One region of the Thalassotalea agariperforans genome, then DNA from elsewhere that is predicted to be linked to it. Evidence: predicted binding sites of a transcription regulator. Region 1 holds the regulator's gene; the other holds the start of a gene.

Evidence for each region. The regulator sigma-54, encoded in region 1, starts transcription at its own class of promoters, with help from an activator protein. The targets are predictions, from matches to a motif close to GTTGGCACGNNNNTNGNNT.
Region 2: a site for sigma-54 is predicted at 2,153-2,171, ahead of ACSLUO_RS11000 (FimV/HubP family polar landmark protein). Genes of this name have one in related genera too.

What each region holds. Positions count from the first base shown of each region.
Region 1 is NZ_JBQMWH010000001.1:144,249-147,677, forward strand. Features, by position in the region: gene ptsN (PTS IIA-like nitrogen regulatory protein PtsN) at 1-444, opposite strand, end outside; gene hpf (ribosome hibernation promoting factor) at 448-735, opposite strand; gene ACSLUO_RS00770 (RNA polymerase factor sigma-54) at 756-2,255, opposite strand; gene lptB (LPS export ABC transporter ATP-binding protein) at 2,344-3,075, opposite strand; gene lptA (lipopolysaccharide transport periplasmic protein LptA) at 3,065-3,429, opposite strand, start outside.
Region 2 is NZ_JBQMWH010000007.1:85,689-89,117, forward strand. Features, by position in the region: gene ACSLUO_RS11000 (FimV/HubP family polar landmark protein) at 1-2,089, opposite strand, end outside; gene ACSLUO_RS11005 (aspartate-semialdehyde dehydrogenase) at 2,314-3,333, opposite strand; gene ACSLUO_RS11010 (4-phosphoerythronate dehydrogenase) at 3,341-3,429, opposite strand, start outside.

The sequences.
Region 1 (3,429 bases):
TTCTTGAATAATTTGAAATAACTGGTCGTTATTTTGGCATTTTCTAACGTTTTTAATGGTTTGTTTATCACTGAATAATTGCGCAATACTTTGTAAGGTGCTTAAGTGTTCTTGGCAAGCACTTTCAGGAACAAATAACGCAACAAAAATATCAACAGGGCGATTATCAATAGCATCAAAACCAATTGGTTCTTGAGTGGTTAATAATACTGCGACTACTTGATTAGTTTCGCTTAATCGACCGTGGGGGATCGCTATACCATTACCAATACCGGTGCTACCCATTTGTTCTCGGTTCATTAAACTTTCGAGCAATTCATGTTGGCTTAATTCTGTAATGTGACTGGAGGCCGTTTGACAAATGGTATCAAAAATTCTTTTTTTACTGGTAGCTGGTACTGCACATAAAGTGCAGTCCAGTGTTAAAATATCTTGTAACTTCATAGGTTAATGTTGTTTTAGCTTTTCTTTGTGTTTTAGTACTTGACGATCTAATTTGTCAATTAAGGCATCAATGGCGGTATACATATCTTGATTGTCGGCCTTAGCATGAATTTCACCACCATTTAAGTGCAGTGTTGCTTCCGCTATTTGGTTTATTTTTTCAACATTAAGTACCACATAAACATTATTAATGTGATCAAAATGTCGCTCTAGCTTTGCAAATTTAGTATTAACAAAATCGCGTAATGAATCGGTAATTTCTACATGGTGTCCAGAAAGATTGATTTGCATAAGCTGTATCCTTTTAGTAACTAAAGTAAACTTTTTCGTTGATTAGACGGTGGTATAGCTAATGATTCACGATATTTAGCTATTGTCCGTCGGGCTACATTAATGCCTTGATCAGCCAATAATTCAGCCATTTTGCTGTCACTCAATGGTTTTGATGGCGTTTCAGCAGACACTAATTTTTTAATTAACGCTCTAATAGCGGTTGATGAACACTCTCCTCCATTTTCGGTACTAACATGACTTGAAAAGAAATATTTTAATTCAAATATTCCTCGTGGGGTATGCATATACTTTTGGGTTGTCACCCGTGATATCGTTGATTCATGCATTTCTACGGCTTCAGCGATATCATTTAACACCATTGGTCTCATCGCTTCAGGACCATGTTCAAAAAAGCCTTGTTGGCGTTGAACTATGCAATTGGATACTTTTAATAAAGTATCATTTCTACTTTCTAAACTTTTAATAAACCACTTTGCTTCTTGTAAATTAGAACGCATAAATTGGCTATCATCGGATGACTTCATGGTTTTAGTCATCGCCGCATATTGTTGGTTTATTGATAAACGCGGTGCTGAATCAGGATTTAATTCCACAACCCAACGACCATTTTTCTTTTCAACTGAAACATCAGGAATAACGTATTGGTCATCGCTTTTAATGACGCTATCACCCGGTCTTGGATCGAGAGACTGGATAAGTTGCATGACTTCTTTTAATTGTGGCTCTTTTAAACGCGTCTTTCTCATTAATTGACGATAGTCGCGATTGCCTAATAAATCGATATGATTTGCAATTATTTTTTTGGTTTCTTCTAAATAAGGCGTACTTTTGTCAAATTGGTTAAGTTGAATGAGCAAACATTCTGCAATTGAACGTGCGCCAACACCAATGGGGTCGAACATATTAATCCGTTTTAATACGGCTTCAACTTCGTCTAATTCAACTTCATCATCGCCTAGGCTTTCTAAAATGTCTTCCGCGGTTATGGTGAGGTAACCGGCGTCATCAATACCATCGATAATCGCCATGGCTATGGTACGGTCGGTATCAGAAAAAGGCGTTAATTCCATTTGCCATCTTAAATGATCTTGTATGGAGTCGGTAGTTTCACCTTGGTAAGTATAATCTTCAGACAAGGTTCCGCTGCTACTGCTTGCTGAGCCAGCAGTATAATTGTCATCCCAAGTTGTATCCATACTCAGTTCTTCAGGAATGTCATTTTTCTCCATGGCATCCGTGGTGCTTAACTCGTCAGATGACGGTGTTGCATCTTCACTACCATCAAGTTGTGGTTTCTCAGTTACCGATGCAGAAAAAGCCTCTTCTAACCGATCAGGAACATCTTCTTGGTTAGTTTGAGGTGTTTCATCAACTTCAAGAAGTGGATTGCTATCTAACGCTTCTTGAATTTCTTGTTGTAAATCTAACGTCGACAATTGCAACAAACGTATCGCTTGCTGTAATTGGGGTGTCATCGTTAACTGTTGTCCTATACGGAGCTGCAGTGATGGGCGCATTTAGCTTGTCATTATCCTTGTTGTACATTGTATTGTGTTGTTTAAACACTCATACGGAAAATTACGATTATCTTTTACGTTGTTTTAACTATAGCGTGAATTGCTCACCAAGGTATACATCTCTTACATGCTGATTTGCAAGTATTTCATCGGCACTGCCTTGAGCGATTAATTCACCATGACTAACAATGTAGGCTAGTTCACAAACATCAAGGGTTTCTCTAACATTGTGGTCGGTAATTAATACACCAATACCACGATTTTTTAAATGAATAATAATTTTCTTTATATCACCTACTGAAATTGGGTCAACCCCTGCGAAGGGTTCATCGAGTAAAATATATTGTGGATCAGCGGCAAGAGCACGTGCTATTTCAACTCTGCGGCGCTCACCACCCGATAAACTCATGCCAAGGTTGTCGCGAATATGGCCAATGTTAAATTCTTCTATTAAACTTTCTAACTTTTCTTCACGGGCTATGGCATTAAGCTCTTTACGCGTTTCTAATATCGCCATGATATTTTGATAAACGGTTAACTTTCTAAAAATTGATGCTTCTTGCGGTAAATAACCTAACCCTTTACGAGCACGGACATGCATTGGCTCGAATGTCATATCTTCACCGTTAAGCATAATCGATCCGCTGTCATTCGCAACTAGGCCAACGATCATATAAAACGAGGTAGTTTTACCAGCACCGTTAGGTCCTAATAAACCAACAATTTGTCCTTGTTTAACCGCTAAGCTGACATTTTTTACAACTTTTCGGCCTTTATAAGCTTTGGCTAAGCCTGTTGCTATTAGAATATTATTGCTCATTGTTAGTGCCACTTTGGAGTTGGGGCTGTAAAATGGTGGTTACGGCTTGCTCGGTATTGCCGCTTGCTTCCATTTGTTCTGTTTTCATATTATAGGTAATTTCGTTCGCGTGAACTTCACTGCCTTCCTGTTTTAATTTGGCATTGCCTTTAATGGATACTAACGACAAAGCTGGTTGGAAGGTGATGTTGTTAGCTTGTAAGCTGATGTTATCACCACTAATTAACCCTTGCTGCAATTTTGCCGGTAAGCCATTCGCATCTAACCGTTCAGTTTTCATGTGGTAAATAATTTCATCGGCTAACACTTGGCTATTTTTTTGTTGCAGCTTAGCTTGCCCGCTAATAGTAATTA
Region 2 (3,429 bases), on a different contig from region 1:
CTTGCTCAACACCCGCTAATAAGACATCAATGTCATCAGGATCGGTTAATTCTTTTTGATTATCGTCTTCGGCACTTTCTTCTTCGATGCTATGGTCTGCTTCAGCTTCTTCCTCAGAATTTTCTTCAGCAGCGCTTTCCTGTTCAACACCCGCTAATAACGCGTCAATGTCATCAGGATCAGTTAATTCTTTTTGACTATCGTCTTCGGCACTTTCTTCTTCGATGCTGTCATCTTCTGTCTCAGAATTTTCTTCAGTAGCACTTTCTTGCTCAACACCCGCTAATAAGGCATCGATATCATCAGGGTCGGTTAACTCTTTTTGACTATCGTCTTCGGCACTTTCTGCTTCGATGCTGTCATCTTCTATCTCAGAATTTTCTTCAGTAGCACTTTCTTGCTCAACACCTGCTAATAAAGCATCGATATCATCAGGGTCTGTTAATTCTTTTTGGCTATCGTCGTCTTGAGTATTATCTTCTTCAACACCCGCTAATAAAGCATCAATATCATCAGGGTCTGTTAATTCTTTTTGGCTATCGTCGTCTTGAGTATTATCTTCTTCAACACCCGCTAATAAAGCATCAATGTCGTCAGGATCGGTTAACTCATCATTTTCATCAACTAAAGGATCTTCACCTGATAAAATCGCATCAATATCGTCTTGTGATGTATCTGACGTACTTTCAGGCTCTGCTGTCTCATCATCAGAAACTAAAAGTGCATCTAAAGCGTCTTGATCTAATTCACCACCTTCTAATATTTCGCTTTCATCAGTTTTTTTATCTGAATCAAAGCCTGATAATAAGGCATCTAAATCACTTTGATCTAGCTCTGTTGACCCTAACTCTTCGCTATCGTCATCATCTAAAGCAATTTCTTCAAGATCATCTAAACTATCATCATCTAATTCATCATCCAGTTGAATCACATCATCATCAAGTAATTCATCTAAACTACTTAAATCGTCATCAAGTTCATCACCTAGATCAATGGATAATTCATCATCCAAATTCAACTCATCATCAAGCGATAATTCATCATCTAAACTAAGCTCATCATCCAGTGATAATTCATCATCACTCTTTGCTTCATTACTTTCTAACGAGAGTTCATCAGCGCCACTTTCTTTTGGATCAGGAAATGCTAAATCTTCATCGGTAATATTTTCAGCTTCTGCTTGTTTCTTTTTATCATCCGGCTGCGATTTTTTTCTCATTAACAATAATGCAAAGATACCAATTAGTAATATCGCAGGTACGGTTGCCAAAATCCCTGTCATCCAAGGACTGTTGGCAAAGTTTTGCCGTTCCAGCTCAGCTTGTTGCTTAGCTAGTAATAATTCTTGCTCGCGTGCGTTAGCTTTTTCTAATAAGGCTTGTTGATTAGTTAACAAATTATCCATTTGTAACTTAATTTCTTCGCTTTTTGCCACTTCATTTTGCATAACATTCAATTGTTTATCAAAATTAGTTAAGCGATTTTTTAAGCCTTCATTTTCTTGCAATAAGGCTTGCAAACCATCAATAGAATCAGCTACATCATTTTGAATCGTCGATAAACGCTTCTCTTGTGTTTCGTCGATAGTTTTTAATTGCTCATTTATTTCTGATTTAGCCGCGTCTAAGTCTTTTTTCTTAACCGATATTTCTTCTGGTTTAATTTGTTCTTTTTTCGCAACAACAGCACTTTTAACTTTCTTTTCCCAAACCGTATCATCAACTTCTGACTTTTGTTTGGCACTAGTTGGGTTAATTGAGCGCATTTGCTCAATACTAGGTATTTTTAAATATTGGCCGTTAACTAGGTGATTTAAATTATTATCTTGAAAAGCTTGCGGGTTTTGTTGAAATAAAGCCGTCATCACTTGATACACGGTTAAGCGTGGATCTGGGCGTACTTTTAAAGCAATATTCCAAAGAGTATCTTTATTGGTTAGCGGGCCATACTGATCATAAGGAAAAGCATCGGAAGATTTTGGGCCACGTATACTGATACCGGCCTGTTCAGCAGCATAACTAGCAGGTATAAAAGTGACAATGCTTATTAAAATTACCCGTAAAATACACAGGCGTAACAATCGTTGCATTAAGGCTTCCCTAAGTTTTATCATTATTGTCAATAATTTGGCTTTTTGACTAGCAATTTTTTAAAGCAAAGTTTATTCCAACTCGGTAATAATACCAAGTTGATTGCAAGATAAAATTATTCATTCGCTAAAAATAAAAAATCAGAAACAAGCCGCCACTACTATGTCGACTCATTTCTGATCTACTTTAATTAAATTCTAACTTAATAAAAAGTTAAAATTTATTATGAAAGGTATTCTTTAATTAACAATTCACCGATTTGAACTGAGTTAGTTGCCGCGCCTTTACGAACGTTGTCAGCAACAATCCAAAGGTTAACCCCATTTTCATGGCTGATATCATCGCGAACACGACCAACATAAGTAGCGTCTTGACCACTTGCTTCACCAATTTGTGTTGGGAAATCAGCATCGTTTTCACATAAAATAACACCATCAGCTTCTTTTAATAACGCTTTAACTTCTTCCGCTGAAATTGGCGTTTTAGTTTCAATGTGTAAAGCTTCAGCATGACCAAAAAACACAGGTACACGTACCGCTGTTGGGTTAACTAAAATAGTGTCGTCACCAAAAATTTTCTTAGTTTCCCATACCATTTTCATTTCTTCTTTGGTGTAACCATTTTCTAAGAAGACATCAATTTGTGGGATCACGTTAAACGCGATTTGACGAGAAAAGTTCTTCGGCTCTGCTGGTTTGCCTTGTAATAAATCAGCTGTTTGTGTTGCTAATTCATCCATTGCTTCTTTACCGCCACCAGATACTGACTGATAAGTACATACGTTAATACGTGAAATACCAACAGCGTCTTGAATTGGTTTTAATGCCACTAACATTTGAATTGTTGAACAGTTAGGGTTAGCAATAATATTGCGGTTACGGTAATCAGCTAAAGCACCTGGGTTTACTTCTGGTACCACTAATGGAATATCGTCTTCGTAACGGAATTCAGAAGTGTTATCAATAACAATACAACCTGCTTCACCAGCAATTGGCGCAAATTTAGCTGAAGTAGCGCCACCAGCAGAAAAGAAACCAATTTGAGCTAAGCTAAAATCAAAGTTGTCTGCATCTAATACTTCAATGCTTTCACCATTAAATTCAATAAATTCGCCAGCTGAACGAGCACTTGCTAATGGATATAGTTTATTAATTGGAAAATCACGTTGCTCTAAGATTTCCATGATTGTTTTACCAACTAAACCTGTTGCGCCAAGTACGCAAACGTCAAATTTCTGTGCCATTTGAGCTTTATACCTCTTCTAATGGTGTTTGTTTAAAACCAAGTTCATACAAAGGCTGTAACTTAGTTTGATTAGTATTTATACTGTTTTCGATAT